Regions from separate parts of the Pantoea sp. X-Soil-TKNS-1280 genome, predicted to be linked through region 2. Evidence: predicted binding sites of a transcription regulator. Region 2 holds the regulator's gene; each other region holds the start of a gene.

Region 1 (7,022 bases), 1.4 Mb from region 2:
ATCAATGGGTCAATGCCGGGGCCATCATCGCTCACTTCGCACGCCAGCCAGCCATTCTGATAATGCAACATCACATGGATCTCACCTTCAGTCTGGTCACCCAGTGCATCCAGCGCGTTCTCCACCAGATTGCCAATCACGGTAATCAGCACCGCCATCTGTTGCTCGTTGCCACAGTCGGGCAAAAAGCTGGCATCGCTGAGGGTCAGACTATGCCCGCGATCCGATGCGCGACTGATCTTGCTCAGCAGGAACCCGGCAATCACTGGCGACTTAATTTTCTGCACCAGCGAACCAATTTCGGTCTGATAGTTATTGGCGGTTTTCAGCACATACGTTTCCACCTGCGCATAATTTTTCATATGCAGCAGGCCGAGGATCACATGCAGCTTATTCATAAATTCATGCGAGCGTTCACGCAGCGCATCGACATAGTTTACCATGCCGCTCAGGCGCTGCATCAGCTGGCTGATTTCCGTCTTATCCCTGAAGGTGCATACCGCACCGATAATCCGTCCCTGGCTGCGCACCGGCACCGTATTGCTGAGCAACACATGGCCGTTCACATTCAATTCTTCATCACGGCGCGGACGGCCACTTTGCAGCACATCCTGCAGATGGGTGTTGATCACCGAGGCATCGTAAATGCGGTCGGCACTGATGGCGCTGGTGGCGATCTCGGCACTCAGCAGTTTTTGTGCCGCCTGGTTGACCAGCGTGACCTCGCCCTGGTCATCCACCGCCACCACACCTTCTTTCACCGAATTGAGGATCGCCTGACGTTGCTCGAACAGCGTGGAGATTTCATGCGGTTCGAGGCCGAACAGAATACGTTTCAGCACCCGCACCAGAATAAAGGTACCGAGTGCACCCACCAGCGCGCCAATCAACACCGTCCATAGCACGCTCCAGCGGCTCTGGTTTATCTGGTCAGTCACCGCACTGAGGGAAATACCAATCACCACCACGCCAATCTGCTGTTTTTGCGCGTTATACACCGGGGTAAACACGCGCAGGGCTTTGACCAGCGCCCCCTGATTCACCGAGACATTTTCATGGCCACGCAACGCAGGTTCGAGATCGTCACCGATAAAATGCTGGCCGACCAGCTCCGGGTTGAGATGGGAATAGCGAATGCCCTGCATATTGGTTACCACCACAAACAGCAGGTTATTACTCTGCTGGATTTCTGCGGCGATGGGCTGAATTGACCGGACATTGGGTGGCAGCAACAGTGCGCGTTGTACTTCCGGCGAATCGGCCAGGGTGCGCGCCACCGCCATGGCTTTATCTTCCAGCTGCGCGCGCGTGGTGGCACCAATCTGAAAGAAGTAAATAAGGTGGACGCTGAGCAGCACCAGCGCGATCACGGTGCTAAGCATCAGCGTGACCAGCGTATTGAGTTTCATCGGTCGCTTACGCGGTGGGAAATCCGGTGGAGAATAGGGTTCTGGCATAGGCAGGTATCGTCGCGTTTTTTTTAGGGGTGCGTGCAAGCACGCACCCGGACGGTCATTCGCTCTGCGGTTTCACGCGGTTAGCAAAGCTCTTTTTCAGCTTCTGCAACTTCGGCGGGATCACGGCGAGGCAGTAACCGTTGCGCTGACCCGCGCCATCCCAGTAATCCTGGTGATAATCTTCCGCCGGATACCATTCCCCCAGCGGTTCGATGGTGGTGACAATCGGATCTTTATTATCTTCCTGCGCGCGGGCGATAGCCGCGATGGCTTCAGCTTCCTGTTCGGCGTTGGCCGGGAAGATAGCAGAACGATACTGGGTGCCGATGTCGTTGCCCTGGCGGTTAAGCTGCGTTGGGTCATGGGTGACAAAGCTGATATCCAGCAGATCGCCGTAACCTATCTGCGCCGGATCGAAACCGATACGGATCGCTTCGGCATGGCCGGTGGCGCCGCTGCATACCTGCTCATAAGTGGGATGAGGGCGGGTGCCGCCGGTATAACCACTTTCGACTGACTCAACGCCAATCAGACCTTTAAATACCGCTTCGGTACACCAGAAACAGCCACCCGCGATCACCGCGTATTCAATTGCCATGTCTTTACTCCTGTCAGGGCGAAAGCGTTACTGTGGGGGCGCGCTTTCATGAAATCAACCTTGTTTAGATTAACATTTCTGGCTTAAAGTCGCGGTGTTTATCGAGCAACAGATTGCTCATCACGGTAAAACGACCTTCACCGGTATAGTGCAGGGTCGGCGGAAACTCCGGCTTCTCCGCTACATGCGCTTTGACGACCTCAAAAATAAACAGATTGTAGTTATCCACCATCGTATCGTCGTACAGCTGACACTCAAAACTGGCGAAGCACTCCTGAATCAACGGCGCGTTAACTTTTGTCGCCGGTTCTGCGGTCAGCTTAAAGGCAGCAAACTTGTCGATACGATCGCCGTGGCAGTTACCAATCGCCACTACGCTATCGATTAAATCGGATGAGGGTACGTTGATCACGCACTGGCCGCTTTGCCGAATCAGTTCATGGCTGTAATTGCCTCCGGCGATCATACAGCCCACCAGCGACGGCGAGAACTCCAGGATAGTGTGCCAGCCGAGCGTCATGATGTCGTGCTGATCGCCAAACTGCGAGCTGACCAGCACCACCGGTCCTGGCTCCAGATATTTCCGCGCCTTGCTGACCGGAAAATCGATTTTATGCAGATTCTGGTTCATTGTGCTGCTCCTTTTTCTCGAAGGATGTTTTAAGTGTAGCGAACCCTGGACAGGGCTTTACCTGTGCGTCAATTGCAGGCATGGTAAGCCGTCATCTTAAAAGGAGCTGCTTTATGGCGTCTGCGCGCGCGTTAACACAATCCCCCGCCACTTTACATCTGCTGTGCGGCAAAATTGCTGCCGGGAAATCGACGCTGGCACATCGGCTGGCTCAGGAAACGGGCGCGGTGATCATCAGTGAAGATGCCTGGCTGGCGCATTTGTTTGCCGATGAAATGCGTGAGGTGACGGATTATGTCCGCTGTGCCGCGAAACTGCGTAACGCCATGACGCCGCACCTGATCTCGCTGCTGCGCTGTGGGGTATCGGTGGTGCTGGATTTTCCCGCCAATACGCTGCAAAACCGGCAGTGGATGAAAACGGTGATCCAGACCGCCGAGGCTGCGCATCAGCTGCATTTTCTCGATGTGCCGGATGATCTGTGCAAAACGCGGCTGCATGCACGCAATGCGACGGGTGAACATGATTTCGCTGCCACCGATGCGCAGTTCGCACTGATCAACAGCTACTTTGTCGCCCCGCAGCCAGAAGAGGGGTTTAATGTGGTGAGCTGGCCGGCATCGTAGCCGTGTAGGTTAACACGTTGCTGGTGCATTGGTCTGCAGACTATGCTTAGGTATTGTTTTAAAATGCATATAAAACGAGAAAAACCATACACATTCCCGCTTTGATGTATAATTACTCCGGTTTTTTATACATATCTGGCTTAATAAATATAAAAAAGGGGGAATTTTAACTATGTCAGCGAACCTTGCTCCTCTCCCACTGGATAATATTGACGAGTGGGAGACACGTGCAGTACTTAAAAAGACAGCTGAAGCCCATCGTTACCTGGCCGAGTTGAAAGGCGTGGCGGCCAGCATTCCTAATGAAGCCATATTGATTAACACCCTGTCATTGCAAGAGGCAAAAGACAGCTCTGAAGTTGAAAATATCGTCACCACCCACGATGAACTCTACAAGGCTAATTTATTTCAGGAAGCAATCACCACACCTGCCACTAAAGAGGTGCAGGACTATGCTTTTGCCCTGAAACAGGGGTTTCACACCGCGCGTCAAAACAAATTGATCCGCTTTGGTGACATACTCGCGGTGCAACAGCAACTGGAGCACAATAATGCGGGCCTTCGCAGGCTTCCTGGAACAGATTTGAAGAATGCCAGCACTGGCGAAATCATTTATACACCCCCTCAGCATGCTGATGAAATCGCGTTGTTGATGGAAAATCTCATCGCCTTTATCAATGATGACAGCATGTGTGAAGCTGACCCCCTGGTGAAAATGGCTATCATTCACCACCAGTTTGAAAGTATTCATCCTTTTTATGATGGTAATGGCAGGACGGGGCGTATCCTCAATATCCTGTATTTGGTGGTTAAAGACTTGCTCAACCTGCCAGTGTTATACCTGAGCCGTTTTATCATTCATCACAAAGCGGCTTATTACGCTAATTTTCAGGTGGTGAGAGACTCAGGTAACTGGGAGCCCTGGCTGCTGTTTATGCTTGATGGTGTGATTGACACTGCCAAAAATACCATCTCGCTCATTACTCAAATGAAAACACTGATGGCTAGCGTCAAACATGGCATACGCGAGCAACTGCCTAAAATTTACAGTCAGGATTTACTCAATAACCTGTTTAACCACCCCTACACTAAAATCGAGTTTATTGTTGAAGAACTGGGGGTGACACGAATTACAGCGACTAAATATCTGGAACAATTGGTCGAACACGGCTTTTTAATTAAACAGAAAGTCGGCCGGGCTAACTATTATATCAATGAGCCATTGTGCAAATTGATCATAGCCCACAGTTAAAAACTCCAGTGTTTACGTATTATCGCACCACCAGTACATCAGAAAACCGCGTGGTGTAGGCGGGTGACAGCATCTCCCGTTTCATCGACCAGGCTTTCTGGATGCCCTGACCGGCAAACCATAATGCGCCGCGCTGGTAGGCATTCAGACGGTCGATGAGTTTCAACTTAAATTCAGAGGAGCTTCAACGGCTTTCTGCAAATCCACCTTCAGGGCTCTTGATCAATCAGAATAATCATTGATACTGTATATGAATACAGTATTTTTGAGTGCCCATTATGCAACTAATTATTCCCTCTGAGTCCGATGTAACGAGCCAACTTCCGCTCTTTATAGAACGCGTACCCTGCGGCTTTCCCAGCCCCGCTCAGGATTACGTCGAGGACAGTCTCGATTTGAATAAACTCGTTGTCAGACATCCTGGCGCAACATACTTTGTCAGAGTGAGCGGCGATTCGATGGTAGACGCAGGCATAAGTCACGGTGACTTACTGGTTGTAGACCGCTCATTATCTGCAGTTCATGGTGATATCGTGATTGCTGCGGTAGCGGGCGAATTCACGGTGAAAGAACTCCAAACTTCCCCACGCCTTCAGCTCATGCCGCGGAACAGGAATTACTCTCCTATCGTTTTCGGAACGGAAGAGGAGTTGGCAATTTTTGGCGTAGTCACGTTTACCCTGAAAGATCACAGACATGTTCGCGCTTGTTGATGTAAATAGTTTTTATACTTCCTGTGAGACCGTTTTTCGGCCGGACCTGCAAGGTAAACCTGTCGTTGTCGTTTCTAACAATGATGGATGCATCATTTCACGTTCAGCAGAAGCGAAGGAATTGGGGATTGGCATGGCTAGCCCCTATTTCAAGTTGCAGGATGAACTGAAGCGCCAGCAGGTCCAGGTGTTCAGTTCTAATTACGCGCTGTATGCCGACATGAGTCGTCGGGTGATGACAATCCTCGAAGAAATGGCTCCGCGGGTGGAGATTTATTCAATTGATGAAGCTTTCCTCGATGTGACGGGCGTAAGGAGCTGCATCGACCTTGCGGTGTTCGGTCGCGAAATCCGCAAGCGTCTGCTTAGAGAAACGGGTTTGACTGTTGGAGTAGGGATTGCCCCGACCAAAACATTAGCCAAGTTAGCTAATTACGCAGCAAAAAAATGGCCGGGTACTGGAGGCGTGGTCGATTTATCAAATGTTGATCGCCAGCGTAAACTGCTGGCACTGGTACCCGTCAGTGACGTATGGGGCGTTGGACGGCGTATTAGTAAGAAACTGAATCTGATGGGAATTGAAACTGCCTTACATCTGGCCGACTGTTCAAATTGGGTGGTGCGTAAGCACTTCAATGTGGTGCTGGAAAGAACCTCAAGAGAATTACGTGGTGAGCCGTGTTTGGGGCTGGAAGAGTTTTCTCCGACTAAGCAACAAATAATATGCAGCCGCTCTTTTGGCAGCCGTATCACGGAGTATGGCGATATGCATCAGGCAATTTGCACCTATGCCGAACGTGCCGCTGAGAAATTACGCGCAGAGAAGCAATTCTGTTGCTACATCAGCGTGTTTATCCGTACCAGTCCACATGCCCAGGGTGAAGTTTTCTATGGTAATCAGTCATCGGGCAAGCTGATGATACCTTCCAATGATACCCGGGATATTATACGTGTTGCCACAGAAGCCCTCGGCCGGATCTGGATTTCCGGTTATCGCTATATGAAAGCAGGCGTGATGTTGAGTGATTTTTTCAACCAGGGAGTGGCGCAACTCAATTTGTTCGATGATTATCAACCGAGGCCAAACAGCGCCGCACTCATGAAAGTGGTCGACAAGCTTAATAGATCTGGGCGTGGCTCAGTGTGGTTTGCAGGCCAGGGTACGAATAAATCCTGGACGATGAAGCGAGAAATGTTGTCCCCTTGTTATACAACACGGTATTCAGACTTGCCTATCGTAAAATAACTTTCAGATTATAGGGTTATGATTTACGAGCTGATGCAGTCGTCATTGTTGGACAGCACCACCAATCATCCCCGTGACCTTCCATTAAAGATTTTCTGTTTCAGGCCGATGCTCATAAGAGCATTTCCTGAATTTTACCCTTTTTCTGATCGCCATCGCCTCTGCGAACAAGGACACCGCGCCAGATATGTCACTCATCACCCATACATTAGCAAACCTCACAAAAGCCTTGCGTACTGCGTTGCGTGTCTCAATTGAATGCAATGAGCGTAGCGAAAACACCCATAAAATTTTAAACGTGTTACGTCAGGTTGAGCTGACGCTGATGCTGCATCAACAACCTATCTATGCGATTGCCGGTACGCAGGGAGCGGGTAAAACCACCCTGGCAAAAAGCCTGCTGGGCATTGACGATAGCTGGCTTGAAGCGAATCCGGGGCGGGGCGAGCAGATACCGTTATTTATTGAGCAGCGGCACGATGTTCAGGGTGATTATCCG
Region 2 (7,022 bases):
ACCGGCATCCACGTTGAAACCGGTATCGGAACTGCGATAACGGCTGTTGTTGATGTCGCTTTTGTCGTAGTTGTAGATGCTGGCGGTGTAATTATACAACCAGGTTTTCTGCAGTTTTGGCGTGATGCCTACAGAGACCGGATGGCCCGCAATAGTAAACTGGTGCGCCACGGAAATACCGTAATCAGTCACTAACGCCGCAAGCCCATTGGCACTGGAGCGCAAATTATCTTCATCACCCGGCACCGGAATGATGGTCCCGTCGGCCACGCCGTTCAGATAATCTATATCGCTTTGCGCCACATTCGCACGAACATGTGCAGTGCCATAAGCCTTGGTGATAAACGCAAAGGGCAGCGTCTCATTTGGCACGGTGACAGCCAGCGCCACACCCGCCGAGCCATCTGCTTTGTTGCCACGCAGGTCACTCAACTGATTCGCCATATCCCCTGCTGCGGCTTTAAGCTGCGGGTAGCCGTTGAGATAATCCTGGAAGGTTAAGTTATTGATGACATCCTGATAACGGTCAACGGTATCCGTAATGTCATCGACTTTATTAATCAGTTTGTCTTTATCGGTAACCTGCACACCCGCTGAAGGGAAAATGATGCTTACGTCATCATCAGGTTTTGCTTTGGTCATCAATGCCGGGTTCGCCAGTACCGCAGAGCTCCAGGTGGAAGACGCAACACCTGTGCCGCCCATTGCGTCATTACGTGCGTCGTACCAGGTACCTGCTGCCAGAGCTGAAGAGGAAAGAAATACTGAATTCAAAACAACAAGATAAGCAACTTTTTTGCGCCTGAATAATGTCTTCACCATGAGCCTGCCATCACCTTTCAAATGTCGTGACTACGTCATCGACGAAACAATTTACCAGCCCTTATTGTGAACCTGGGCTAACGATTTATTGCTGTGAAATAAAAGGAAATAGCACTGCTATTCGCAGAATTGACTGCTGGTGCAGCAATCTGTCGTGTATTTATGCAGAAAATTAAACGATGTCTAAATTAAGGCCAGACATTACTTAAGCCCTTTTGAACCTTAGACGCTAAGTCGGTGAGTTGCAAAGCAAAAACCAATTAGCCGGCTTTATAATAAATCCGTAACAAAGAACGCAGATGACAGTATGAGAAAAAAAGGGGAATAACACTGATATTAATCTTATGAAAAACAAGATTTTTCCTGGCAATGTTCAGCGAGAAAAGCAATCACAGCAGCGTAAAAATTTGTGTGATAAAATAACATCACTCGCCACCCGGAGAACACTTATGTCAAATTTGTCGCCAGACCAACTTCTGAACCAGGCTGAAACGCTTTGCCTGCAACGCGGCGTGCGTCTGACCACACAACGTGCCGAAGTGCTACGCCTGATGGCCGAGCAAAATGGATCGATCAGTGCTTATGATTTACTGGATCAATTGCGCGTCAGTGAACCCCAGGCAAAACCGCCAACCATCTATCGCGCACTGGATTTTCTGCTGGAGCAGGGATTTATCCATCGCGTTGAATCCAACAACAGCTACGTGGTCTGCCATCATTTTGATGAACCTGCACACACCTCAGTGATGCTGGTTTGTGACCGCTGTGCAGCCGTCAGTGAAAAACATGCGCATGGCGTTGAAAAGATCATCTCCGGATTGGCTGAACAAGCGGGTTTTGCGTTGCGCCATAGCGTGATTGAAGCCCACGGACTCTGTGAAAATTGTGCCGAAGTGGAAGCCTGTACCCATCATGAAAGTTGCGATCATGATCATCAGGTTGAAGGCAAAAAGCGGTTGAGGAAGGGATAAATGGCACCTCCTTGTGCCAACCCGATCATCAGGATCGGAGCTTAGGAGCATCGTCCTTAAACGGGTCCGTTACCAGCGGTGATCCTTGTTGTGACTTTCCCAGTCTTTCACTTCACGCTCGGCCTGGTCTTTAGCGTAGCCGTAGCGTTCCTGAATTTTACCGACAAGCTGATCACGTTTCCCTTCGATGACGGTCATATCATCATCAGTCAGCTTGCCCCATTTTTCTTTCACTTTCCCTTTGAATTGCTTCCAGTTTCCACTCGCTTCGTCTTTGTTCATAACCGTTCTCCATGTCATTTCCAGTGAGTTGACGGCATACCCATTTCCTGAAGGTAAAAACCGATATAACACGCTACTTAATTGCGCTGTTAAGGATAATTATAGTAGACAATGAATATCAGATAGCACACTTACGGATTAATCTGTAATTAACAAATTATATTCCACTATGCGAAAACCAACTATCGTGACGCCAGTGATGACGCCAGACCAGCCACAACGTGAGTCCGCGTAATGCCAGAAATACCGTCACCGCCAGCCACAAACCATGATTTCCCAACCAGGGTAAGGTGAGCAACGACAGGCCATAACCCAGCGCCGCCAGCGCCATGCTGTTACGCATTTCCCTGCCACGCGTCGCGCCGATAAACATGCCATCCAGCAGATAACACCATACCCCCACCAGGGGCATCACCACCTGCCACACCAGGTAACGGTCGGCGGCTTCGCGGAGTTCGTCCAGCGAGGTCAGCAACCCGACAATTTGCACCCCGCACAGGGCATACATCATGGCGAACAGCAACGCCACCAGGCCCGCCTGACGGCATGCCGCGTGCCAGACCAACAACAACTGGCTGCGATCTTTCGCACCAACCGCTTCACCAGAGCAGGCTTCAACCGCATAAGCGAAACCATCCAATGCGTAAGCTGTGAAAGTGAGAAACATCAGCAGAACCGCGTTGACTGCAACCACATCCGGCCCAATGCGCGCGCCAAAGATCGTCAGAGAAGCAAAACAGATTTGCAGCAGAAATGAGCGCAACATAATGTCGCGATTGAGACGAAACAGGCGGGCGGCACCACCGCGCCAGCTCGCTTTTAGCAGGGTGAAATCAATACCACGTAGCTTTAATACCCGAGCGACCATTAACAGCCCGACACCCAGGGTGACATATTCGGCCAGCGCTGTAGCCGCAGCAGCACCTGCCACTCCCCAGTGCAGACCGAGCACAAACAGCAGATCCAGCAGAATATTAACCAGGTTGCCCACCACCAGCAAAACAACGGGTGCACGTGCATACTGCACACCCAACAGCCAGCCCAGGAGTACCAGATTAGCCAGCGTAGCGGGAGCACTGAGCCAGCGAATCTGAATAAACAGCTGCGCCTGTTGCTGTACCGCAACGCTGCCCCCCATTAGCGCAGCCGCCAGATTGCTGACAGGTGTGCGCAGCAACATAAACAACACGCCTGCGATCAATGCGATAAGCAACGGTTGGGTAAGCGCACGCGCCAGCGCCGTTTTATCGCTGGCACCAAATGCCTGCGCAGTCAGTCCGGTCGTGCTCATGCGTAAAAACAGCAGCAGCATAAAAATGAAGCTGGTTGCCGTGCTACCCACTGCCACGCCACCGAGATAGATCGGACTGTCAAGATGGCCAATCACCGCGGTATCCACCACGCCGAGCAATGGCACCGTGATATTCGAAAGGATCATCGGCAGCGCCAGCCGCCAGAGTGTCTTATCAGAGGAGGAAAACAGCTGCATCAGCCCGTCCCGGTTTGTGCTGCGCTACAGTTATTTTGGCAAATCAAACCACGGCAGCGCAGAGGCGCTACCGTAGTGGGGGATTTAAAGGATTAAAGCCATTCGCCGTTGCGCACGATACCCACCGCCAGCCCTTCAACGGTGAGTGACTGTTCACGGGTATCGACCACAATCGGCTGGAAGTCACTGTTTTCTGGCAGCAGCTGCACAATCGCGCCCTGCTTTTTCCAGCGTTTCACTGTGACTTCATCATCAATGCGCGCCACCACGACCTGGCCATTGCGCACTTCCTGAGTCTTGTGTACCGCCAGTAAGTCACCATCCATAATGCCGATATCTTTCATCGACATGCCGCTAACGCGCAGCAGGAAATCAGCGGTAGGTTTGAAGAGGTTGGCATCAACCTGGTAGTGAGCCTCGATATGCTCCTGGGCCAGTAACGGTTCACCCGCGGCGACACGGCCAATCAGCGGCAGCCCCTCACTGGCTTCTTCTTCCATTAATAAACGAATACCGCGCGACGCTCCGGAGACGATTTCAATCACGCCTTTGCGTGCCAGAGCCTTCAGATGCTCTTCTGCCGCATTCGGTGAGCGGAAGCCCAGTTGAGCAGCAATTTCCGCACGCGTTGGCGGCATGCCCGTCTGGTTGATATGGTCGCGAATCAGATCATAGACCTGTTGCTGCCTGCTGGTTAACGCTTTCATCCCGCCCCCTGGTTGTTTATACAGTCGCTGTGAGTATATACAGGTATTGGCGAAATGGAAACCAAAACTGAGGGAAAAATCAGCGAGTTGATGAATCCGGAATCCTTATCGCAAATGCGACCAAAGCAGCGCGATCCAGACGAAAATAGCCAGTAAGATAGCTAACAATACAGCAGCCGACCCCATGTCTTTCGCGCGTCCGGCCAGCGGATGACGCTCCTGACCAATGCGGTCGACGACGGCTTCAATGGCACTATTCATAATCTCAACGATGACCACCAGCACCACAGAACCGATCATGAGTACGCGGGAGATTGCGTCAACATCCAGCCAGCATGCCACCACAATCGCCACCAGTGCGGCGATAGCCTCCTGGCGAAATGCCGCTTCATGTTGCCAGGCGGCGCGCAATCCCTGCCAGGAATAACCGGCAGCTTTCACTATCCTGAGAATACCGGTGACGTTATTTGCCATGTCGTTGAACCCTTTACTCGTTTTGACGTCAATGTCTGGGCAGCCGGGAATGGCACGGCCACAGATCTTCGCGGCACTTTCTGGTATGCTTGCCGCGCTTTGCTAACAAGAGGCTTAAAGTTGTCTATGTCAGGTTGGCGTAAACTTTATTATAAATTATTGAATTTACCACTCTCCATTTTGGTAAAGAGTAAGGCTATTCCGTCGGATCCTGTGTCTGAACATGGGTTAGATTCAACGCGGCCAATCCTATATGTGCTGCCTTACGATTCCAAGGCCGATCTACTCACACTGCGTTCGCAGTGTCTGAAACACGATCTGCCGGATCCGCTTACACCGCTGGAAATTGATGGTACGTTGTTGCCACGCTATGTCTTTATCCACGACGGTCCGCGCGTTTTCCCTTATTTCGTGCCGAATCTGGAGTCAGTGAAGCTATTTCATGACTATCTCGATCTGCATCGCAGCAACCCCGAACTGGATGTGCAAATGCTGCCCGTGTCGGTGATGTTTGGACGCGCACCAGGCCGTGAAGTACAGGGTGAACAGACGCCACATCTGCGCATTCTTAACGGTGTACAGAAGTTCTTTGCCATTCTCTGGCATGGCCGCGACAGCTTTGTCCGCTTCTCGCCGACAGTGTCGCTACGTCAGATGGCAACCGAGCATGGAACTGACAAGTCAATTGCGCAAAAACTGGCCCGCGTGGCGCGTATTCACTTCGCCCGCCAGCGTCTGGCTGCCATCGGCCCGCGTTTACCCGCCCGCCAGGATCTGTTTAACAAGCTGTTGCAATCGAAAGCCATTGAAAAGGCTGTGGAAGATGAAGCGCGCAGCAAAAAGATTTCCCATGAGAAGGCACAGCAGAACGCCATTGAAATGATGGAAGAGATTGCGGCTGACTTCTCCTATGAGGCCATCCGCGTCACTGACCGCGTCATGGGATGGATGTGGAGCCGACTCTATCAGGGTATCAACGTCAATGGCGGCGAGCGCGTACGTCAGCTGGCACAGGATGGTCACGAGATTGTCTATGTTCCCTGCCATCGCAGCCATATGGATTACCTGCTGCTCTCCTATGTGCTTTACCACCAGGGCCTGGTACCACCGCACATCGCTGCCGGTATCAATCTTAACTTCTGGCCTGCCGGTCCGATTTTCCGTCGCCTGGGTGCGTTCTTTATTCGCCGTACCTTTAAAGGCAACAAGCTCTATTCTACTGTTTTTCGTGAATATCTTGGCGAGTTGTTTAATCGCGGCTACTCGGTTGAATACTTTGTCGAGGGTGGACGTTCACGTACCGGCCGCCTGCTGGACCCGAAAACCGGCACCCTGTCGATGACGTTACAGGCCCTGTTGCGTGGCAGCAGCCGTCCGATCACCTTCGTGCCGATTTACATTGGGTACGAGCATGTGATGGAAGTGGGGACCTACGCCAAAGAACTGCGCGGGGCGGTGAAAGAAAAAGAAGGCTTTATGCAGATGGTGCGCGGCCTGCGCAAGTTGCGCAATCTGGGCCAGGGTTATGTCAACTTCGGCGAACCGCTGCCGCTGGTGAATTACCTGAACAAACATGTGCCGGAATGGCGTGAGTCCATCGATCCGATTGAACCACCGCGTCAGGCGTGGATGACCCCCGCCGTCAATGACATCGCGAACCGTCTGATGGTGCGAATTAACGAAGCCGGGGCCGCCAATGCGATGAACCTGTGCGTTACCGCACTGCTGGCATCTCGTCAGCGTTCGCTTACCCGCGAGCAACTGATTGAGCAACTGGAATGCTATACCCAGTTGCTGCGCAATGTCCCTTACTCGTCAGAAGCCACAGTGCCGGACCTCAGTGCTGAAGCGCTGCTTGATCACGCCATGGGCATGAACAAGTTTGAGACCGAGCAGGACAACATTGGTGACATCATCATTCTGCCGCGCGAGCAGGCGGTTCTGATGACCTATTACCGCAACAATATCCAGCATATGCTGGTTATGCCATCATTGATTGCCGCGATTGTGCAGCAGCACCGGGAAATCAGTGAAGCGGAGTTACTGCGCCAGGTGAGTCTGGTGTATCCAATGCTGAAGAGTGAACTGTTCCTGCGCTGGAGCAGCGATGAGTTACCTGTCTTGCTGCAGAATCTTTGTGCTGAAATGGCGCGCCAGGGTCTGGTGAGCCAACAGGATGGCCTGCTGAAGCTGAGTGCTGCACGCTCTCGTACCCTTCAGCTATTGGCAGCCGGTATTCGTGAAACCTTACAGCGTTTTGCCATTACCTTCTCCATC
Region 3 (7,022 bases), 1.2 Mb from region 2:
CGCAAAGTATTTAGGGGAAAGTCAGGAGGACTAAAAAGCGGTGGTGTCTTTGAAGAGGCCCACTTTCAGGTCTGTTGCAGCATAAATCAGGTTGCCGTCAACAAACACTTCGCCATCAGCCACGCCCATCACCAGTTTGCGGTTGATGACACGTTTGAAGTGAATTTTGTAAGTCACTTTTTTTGCTGTCGGCAGTACCTGCCCGGTGAATTTCACTTCACCCACGCCCAGTGCGCGGCCTTTACCTTCAGCACCCAGCCAGCCCAGATAGAAGCCAACCAGCTGCCACATAGCATCCAGACCCAGACAGCCCGGCATCACCGGATCACCGATGAAGTGGCAATCAAAGAACCACAGGTCGGGGCGGATATCCAGCTCGGCTTCGACAAAGCCTTTGTCGTATTTACCGCCGTCTTCGGTCATTTTGACCACGCGGTCCATCATCAACATATTGCCTGATGGAAGCGGCGGTCCGTTTTCGCCAAACAGTTCTCCGCGACCTGAGGCAACCAGGTCTTCTTTGCTATAGGATTCGCGTTTATCTACCATGTTCTCAATAAGCCTTATTTAGTGAAGCCCGAATATTAGCGAACAGTTGTACGCTGGGCAATGCTATCAGCTGTGGTTAAACCAGTTAAGCCAACGTAATGGCCATGGACGCTGACGTGTTTCATGCTGGTTAAGCAGAGCGATACGTTCCTGAATGGTGCTTAGCAGTGAATCACCGCTCTCACTTTGCCACTCCACGCCTGTCAGCAATGGCAGGGCTTCATCGACACGCTCAATTGCCCAGATGTGGAACTGGCCCTGTTCTACCGCTTCAACGACCGCGGTATTCAGGCTCAGGTGGCGCACGTTGCTGGCGGGCAAAATTACGCCCTGTTGGCCGGTGAGACCGCGTTCGTGACAAATGCTGAAGAAACCTTCAATTTTCTCATTAAGACCGCCGACCGGCTGAACATTGCCGAACTGATCCACAGAACCCGTAACGGCGATCTGCTGATTCAGCGGCTGATTAGCCAGTGCACTGATCAGGGCGCACAGTTCGGCGAGAGAGGCACTATCGCCATCAACCTCAGAATAGGATTGTTCAAACACCAGTGAAGCAGAGAAGGGGAGCTGTTGCTCCAGTTCCAGTTCTGCAATCAGATAGGCCTGCATGATCATCATGCCTTTCGCATGAATATTGCCACCCAATTCTGCTTTGCGTTCGACATCGGTGAATTCACCATCACCCGGATGCACCACACAGGTAATACGGGAAGGTTCGCCCCAGGGACGCGGATGACCCGGGAATTCAATGACCGAAAGGCCATTGATCTGACCTACCGCTTCACCTTCTGTCTCGATCATGATCTGATTGAGCAGAATTTCATCACGCATTCGGTCGGCGAGGAAACTTTCCCGCCACTGACGAGCTTCCAGTGCGTCTTTCAGCGCTTCGGCATTGAGTGCGTCACCGTGCAATGCCGCTTCCTGCATCTGGCGGCGCAGCCAGCGTGGACAAAGTGGCAGCGTATCCTGATCGCCAGTGTTGCGTACCGCCTCGTTGATCAGCAGCGGCCAGAAGTCCTCTTCCGGATCGGGCAGACCGGCCTGACGTGCCAGGTTTAGTGTCCACTGGCACCAGGAGGTCATGTCTTCTTCATCCAGCACCTGGAGGTTTTCTTCAAACTCACTGTAAAGCGCCATCTCATGCGCTTCTGTGTCCAGCGCCTGAAAATCAGCCAGTGCATCACGTTCGCCGCAAAGAATCAGGCGCAACCGGAGGGGCAGAGGAGGAATAGCGACTGGCAATGGCTGGCGCTCATCCTGCGAATACCAGTCAAAACGGCCTGATTCGACGCTTTTTTTCAGGCGTAACCACATCAATGGCTGTGCCAGCAGCGTGGTTACGCTCAGAATAAGTGTGCCACCGTTAGCACGATGCAATAACCCCGGCTCCAGCTGCACACGATCTTTATACTGACGCACGCAACCGAAAAGCTGTTCAAATTCAATCCAGTCGGCATAATGCACGCCGCCCTGGCTGGTAAAAGGTCGGCTGTTGTCAGTCGGCGGCAGCAGACTCACATTGTCGCCCATAACCAGATAATCGCCCCCCGCAAGGGTTGTCGTTTCTGGCTGGAAACGCTGCGCAGCACTGGCAATCCAGGCGAGATAATCGTTATTTTCCTGGCTGCGTAACAACAGCAGTGGTAATCCTTGTTGCTGATGATGCAAATGCGCCAGCGCATTCAGCAGACGCGGCTGGACCGCGGCCAGACTATCGCTATCTTCCAGTGAGACGTCAGAGAAAATGGATTGGTAGCGGGTGCTATCCGGCTGCAGGGCTTGCCACGTGAGTTGAGAGCTGGTCAAAATATTCCATTCGTCAGATTCGGGAAAAGCGCGATTATACAGGAATCAACCGGGTTAAGCACTGCGGAGTTCCGGCCCGAATTGTGACGGTTGCAACATGTTTTTCCTTGCTGCATCCGGGAAAAAAGCTGTTATTCTTAGTTTGTTACGTGATCACGATGAGATTCCGATGAAATACCAGCAACTCGAAAATCTTGAAAGTGGATGGAAGTGGAAATACCTGGTGAAAAAGCATCGGGAAGGTGAGCTGATCACCCGTCATCTGGAACTGAGTGCAGCCCAGGTCGCGGTCGATGCCTTGCTGTCGATGGAAAATAGCCCGGTAGAGGTCAACGAATGGATTGCCCAGCATATTCATCCCGATCTGGATAATCGTCTTAAGCAGACCATCCGGGCACGTCGGAAACGCCATTTTAATGCCGAACATCAGCATACCAGGAAGAAATCCATCGACCTGGAATATCTGGTGTGGCAGCGTCTGGCAGGGTTAGCACAACGTCGTAGCAGTACCCTTTCTGACACTATTGTGCAGCTGATTGAAGATGCAGAACGTAAAGAGAAGTATGCCAGCCAGATGTCTACACTGAAGCAGGATTTACAGGCAATTCTGGGAAAAGATGGCGCAGAGAACGAATAGCTTTCGTTCCTGATAAACAGCAATAAAAAACCCCGCCGAGGCGGGGTTTTTATCGCGTGTGAACTTAAGCCTGCGGCTGAGTTACCACGTCTTTGATACCTTTCACGTCGATTTCAACGCGACGGTCCGGCGCCAGGCAGTCGATCAGGGCATTGCGGCCTTTCACGCTGTCACAGGTGTTGCCAGTAACCGGGTTAGATTTGCCCATACCACGTGCAGAGATCTTGTTGGACGGGATACCTTTAGAAACCAGGTAATCGACAACAGACTGAGCGCGTTTCTCAGACAGTTTCTGGTTGTACTGCTCTGAACCGATACGGTCGGTGAAGCCCAGAACAACGACTGAACCGTCTTTCGGGTCCAGTGAGCTCAGCTGGCTGTACAGCTGATCCAGAGCCTGCTGACCTTCTGGTTTCAGGGTAGCTTTGTTGAAGTTGAACAGGACGTCAGACTTCAGGGTGAAACGCTTGGTTTCAACAACCGGAGCCGGGGCAGGAGCCGGAGCTACAACCGGGGCAGCAGCTTCATCCTGACCGAAACGGTAAGAAACACCGACGCTCAGCATGCTGTTGTCAGGGCGTGCGCCAACGGTGCCAGCATCGCCGATGTTGTTAACCCACTGGTAGTCCAGACGAGCAGCCCAGTTTTGGGTCAGTGCGTATTCAACACCAACAGCAGCCAGCGGAGAAACGCCGGTGTCGTGATCGCTGATGCGAACGCCGTTGTTGTTCTGAGTTGAATCAGCACGCCATACCATGCCGCCCAGACGGGTATAAACGTCCAGATCGTCAGTGATTGGGTAGCTCAGTTTAGCAGCCAGCTGAACGCCTTGTGCTTTGAATGCGCCATTGATGTTGTTGCCTTTATAAGGCATACGGCCCAGCCAGTCATAGCCCAGCTCGAAGCCCAGGTACGGGTTAGCCTGGTAGCCCAGGAATGCGCCTGCACCCAGCTGATCCTGATGAGTCGGACCGTCGTTGTTCACGTAACCGTTACCGTAGTAACCTTTGTCGTGGTACTGAGACCAGCCCAGTTTAGCACCGGTATACCAGGTGTTATCTTTAGGAGCGGCCTGCGCTACGGTAGCGAAGCCAGCCAGTGCCACTGCAATTGCGATAGCTGTCTTTTTCATTTTGCGCCTCGTTATCATCCAAATAGGCAATGAGCAAAAATGTTTGCTCTTGGTTGTAATCCAATCCTTCGCCGGGTCAACATGCTCGCTTATGACTCTACCGAAAAAAACGGAGGTTATTGAGCACCCTGGCGAGGTAAAGTCTACAACGAGATTGGAAACTTACAAGTATGATGTGACGCCAGGCGATAAAAAAACAGGGGTTTATACACACATTTTAACAATTGACATGGCATAATCTTCGTGATCAGAAATGAAAAAAACGGCTAAGCCATTGTCTAAGCTGGCTGGACAAGAATCAGTGGCTTAGCGTTAACTTCCGCAAAAAACGTTGTGAGAAAAATCTTAATTTTACTTAATGAAACAAATCTGAGGGAATTTTTGGCGCAGACGGTTGTCTCGACAAAACAGCTTCGTACCCTTGCGGACGCATAACCAGCCCCAAAGCTTCACCTTCTGCTGCTGCCTGTTTTAGTTCCCAGCGCTCTTCATCATTAAGCTCGTACGGAATCCATGCCAGAACCACGCTATAGTTTCCGGTACGCAGGGCTTTGACCATACTTTCTACCGTACTGTAACGTTCACTTTTGGTGATATGCATACTCTTTTCCAGCGGCAAACCTGACTGCTGCATCCACTGGCGATTCAGTTTGTGTGCTGGTGTTAACCACAGCTGCCAGCGTGATTGCAGGCTCAATTGTTGCAGAACTGGCAACAGCATAAGTTGCATCATGCCGGGTTGTTCACTGTAACGCAGCTCTGTAATGCCACCCAGAGTAGGTTGTGCTACACCTGAAGTTGCAAAACGGTGAGAACGATCAGCGGTGCCAGAGAATTGAGTACGCATAATTTAATCACTCAGTAATGAACTGTATGAATATACAGTAATGACTTCCTGGATAAAGATCAACCTCAATTTCTGAAAACGTCTCGCAAATTCTGCACATTTTTTGCTCTGGCTGCATTTATTCATTGAACAGCCAGATCGTTTTTCATATCTTCTAACCCGATGAATAAATGGATATTTATTAGGATTTTTCTGGTAAAAGGACTTCAGGAAGGTGTCAGCATGAAAAAAACTCATCCGGTTGTTGAGCAATCAAAAGTGCGGCTGGCGGCACTGGGAAAAGTTGAATCTCGCACGCAGTTTGGTGGCTATGCGCTTACCGTGGAAAAGGTGGTCTTTGCGTTTATCAGTGACGATTCACTCTACTTACGTGCCTGTGAAGCGGTGACGGATTATGCAGTTGAACGCCCTATGGAGCCGCTGGTTTATCGCAAACGTGGGATACCTGTGGTCCTGAACTATTTCAAAGTTGATAAGTGGCTTTGGCAGGAGCCAGAACGGTTGATGCGGTTGTCAGCCAGCGCTTTACGGGCGGCGCGCGATGAGCTTGAGACCAAATATGTCACGTTGCGGTTAAAGGATTTACCCAATCTCAGCATGCGTATGGAGATGCTGCTGCATAAGGTCGGTATTTGTTCGGTAAAACATTTGTATGAAATCGGCGCGAAGCAGAGTTGGCTAAAATTGCGGACGGTGAATAAGCATATTGGCCTGAAAACACTGCTGGCGTTACAGGGAGCGATTTCCGGACATCATGAGGCAGCGCTGCCGAGTGAGGTGCGAGCAGAGCTTTGCGCGTGGTATCAAAAAACGCTCCGCTAGTGACATAGCAGAGCGTTTCGTTTTTAAGCCGCTACGAGGATGCGACGCAGGCGCGCAATTTCCGGCAGCAGGGCGATGAGTAATCCCAGCTGTTGTAAAACTAACGGTGCCTGCGTTTCCGGACTGGCTTTCATTCCGGCCAGACGATGGAGCAGGTCTTGCTGCATCCGGGCGGCCTCAGCATCGCTGACCCGTTCAATTTGCAAAACATCTTCAACGAAGCATACCGCATCATCCAGCAAAGCCAGTAACGTCGGGTCGCTCAGCCCGACTCGATGCGCCCCGAGCGCCGAAATATAGCTGAGAAAGGAGTGATTCAGGCACAGCAGCCGAAAGGCATTTTCACGTAATGATTGCTGATAACGGGCTTCGCTGCTCATATTGGAAACCACCGAGGCCAGTTCTGCATCGGCGTTGTGTGCATCGCGGCGAGCCACGCGATAAGCCAGACGGTTATCTTTACCCTGATGATATTGCTCCATAATGGCATCAAGGTAGCGACAGTTGGCATTCAGGGTGCGCTCGGCTACGGCGGGTAACTGACGGAAGCGCCAGTCCGGCCAGACGAAGGCTACAGCCAGCCATGCCAGACCACAGCCCAGCAGTGTATCCATGACACGCGGCAGCGCGACTTCAAAACCTTCACCCAGCAGATTGAAGCACAGCAGCACCAGCAGCGTAATGAACAGAGTCGCCTGAGCATATTGTATTTGCCGAAAGGCAAAAAACAGCACACCACTGAGGACGATCAATATCAGCTGTCCTTCTATTGAAGGTACCAGCCACAATACCGGCAAACCGATGGCTATCCCCGCCAGTGTGCCACCAATGCGCAGTGCGAGGCGACGTCGTGTGGCATTGTAGTTCGGCTGGCAGACGAACAGGCTGGTGAGCAGAATCCAGTAGCCACGGTGTAAGCCCGTTAGTTGAATAAAGCCATAGCCCACGCATAACACCAGTGTCATTCTGACTGCGTGTCGGAATAGCGCTGAAGTCGGTGTGAGATGGCGGCTAATACGCAAGCGGATATCCGCCCAGCCGCTTAACTCATCGCTGGAAAGGTTGTCATCGCTTGATGCGGCGGGTTGTGCCAGCTTTTGTTCTGACTCAATCGACGCCAGTTGAGCGTCCATGGCGCGCAAATTGCGTAACAGCCAGAACAAGGCGCGGATATTGGCTTCATCAGGAGCGCTTTGCTGCAAGCGTGCCAGTGCGGTTTCCAG

What was found. Region 2 encodes LexA, which represses DNA repair genes until DNA is damaged. Its sites were predicted from a motif close to TNCTGTATGTACATACAGNA; they were not measured.
Region 1: the regulator LexA is predicted to act here: its motif matches at 4,807-4,826, upstream of umuD (translesion error-prone DNA polymerase V autoproteolytic subunit).
Region 3: the regulator LexA is predicted to act here: its motif matches at 4,998-5,017, upstream of sulA (SOS-induced cell division inhibitor SulA).

Annotation. Positions count from the first base shown of each region.
Region 1 is NZ_AP035962.1:1,767,332-1,774,353, forward strand. It holds gene AC6I8X_RS08320 (sensor histidine kinase) at 1-1,457, opposite strand, end outside; gene msrA (peptide-methionine (S)-S-oxide reductase MsrA) at 1,513-2,055, opposite strand; gene AC6I8X_RS08330 (flavin reductase family protein) at 2,120-2,686, opposite strand; gene AC6I8X_RS08335 (P-loop nucleotide/nucleoside kinase family protein) at 2,800-3,312, shown strand; gene AC6I8X_RS08340 (Fic family protein) at 3,485-4,564, shown strand; partial or broken gene AC6I8X_RS08345 (DUF4113 domain-containing protein) at 4,584-4,724, opposite strand; gene umuD (translesion error-prone DNA polymerase V autoproteolytic subunit) at 4,843-5,277, shown strand; gene umuC (translesion error-prone DNA polymerase V subunit UmuC) at 5,261-6,523, shown strand; gene AC6I8X_RS08360 (hypothetical protein) at 6,711-7,022, shown strand, end outside.
Region 2 is NZ_AP035962.1:376,035-383,056, reverse strand. It holds gene AC6I8X_RS01740 (conjugal transfer protein TraF) at 1-822, opposite strand, end outside; gene zur (zinc uptake transcriptional repressor Zur) at 1,272-1,793, shown strand; gene AC6I8X_RS01730 (CsbD family protein) at 1,863-2,075, opposite strand; gene dinF (MATE family efflux transporter DinF) at 2,233-3,564, opposite strand; gene lexA (transcriptional repressor LexA) at 3,657-4,271, opposite strand; gene AC6I8X_RS01715 (diacylglycerol kinase) at 4,377-4,745, opposite strand; gene plsB (glycerol-3-phosphate 1-O-acyltransferase PlsB) at 4,872-7,022, shown strand, end outside.
Region 3 is NZ_AP035962.1:1,550,967-1,557,988, forward strand. It holds gene fabA (bifunctional 3-hydroxydecanoyl-ACP dehydratase/trans-2-decenoyl-ACP isomerase) at 31-549, opposite strand; partial or broken gene AC6I8X_RS07235 (AAA family ATPase) at 616-2,477, opposite strand; gene matP (macrodomain Ter protein MatP) at 2,531-2,998, shown strand; gene ompA (porin OmpA) at 3,063-4,130, opposite strand; gene sulA (SOS-induced cell division inhibitor SulA) at 4,486-4,977, opposite strand; gene AC6I8X_RS07255 (TfoX/Sxy family DNA transformation protein) at 5,200-5,799, shown strand; gene yccS (YccS family putative transporter) at 5,823-7,022, opposite strand, start outside.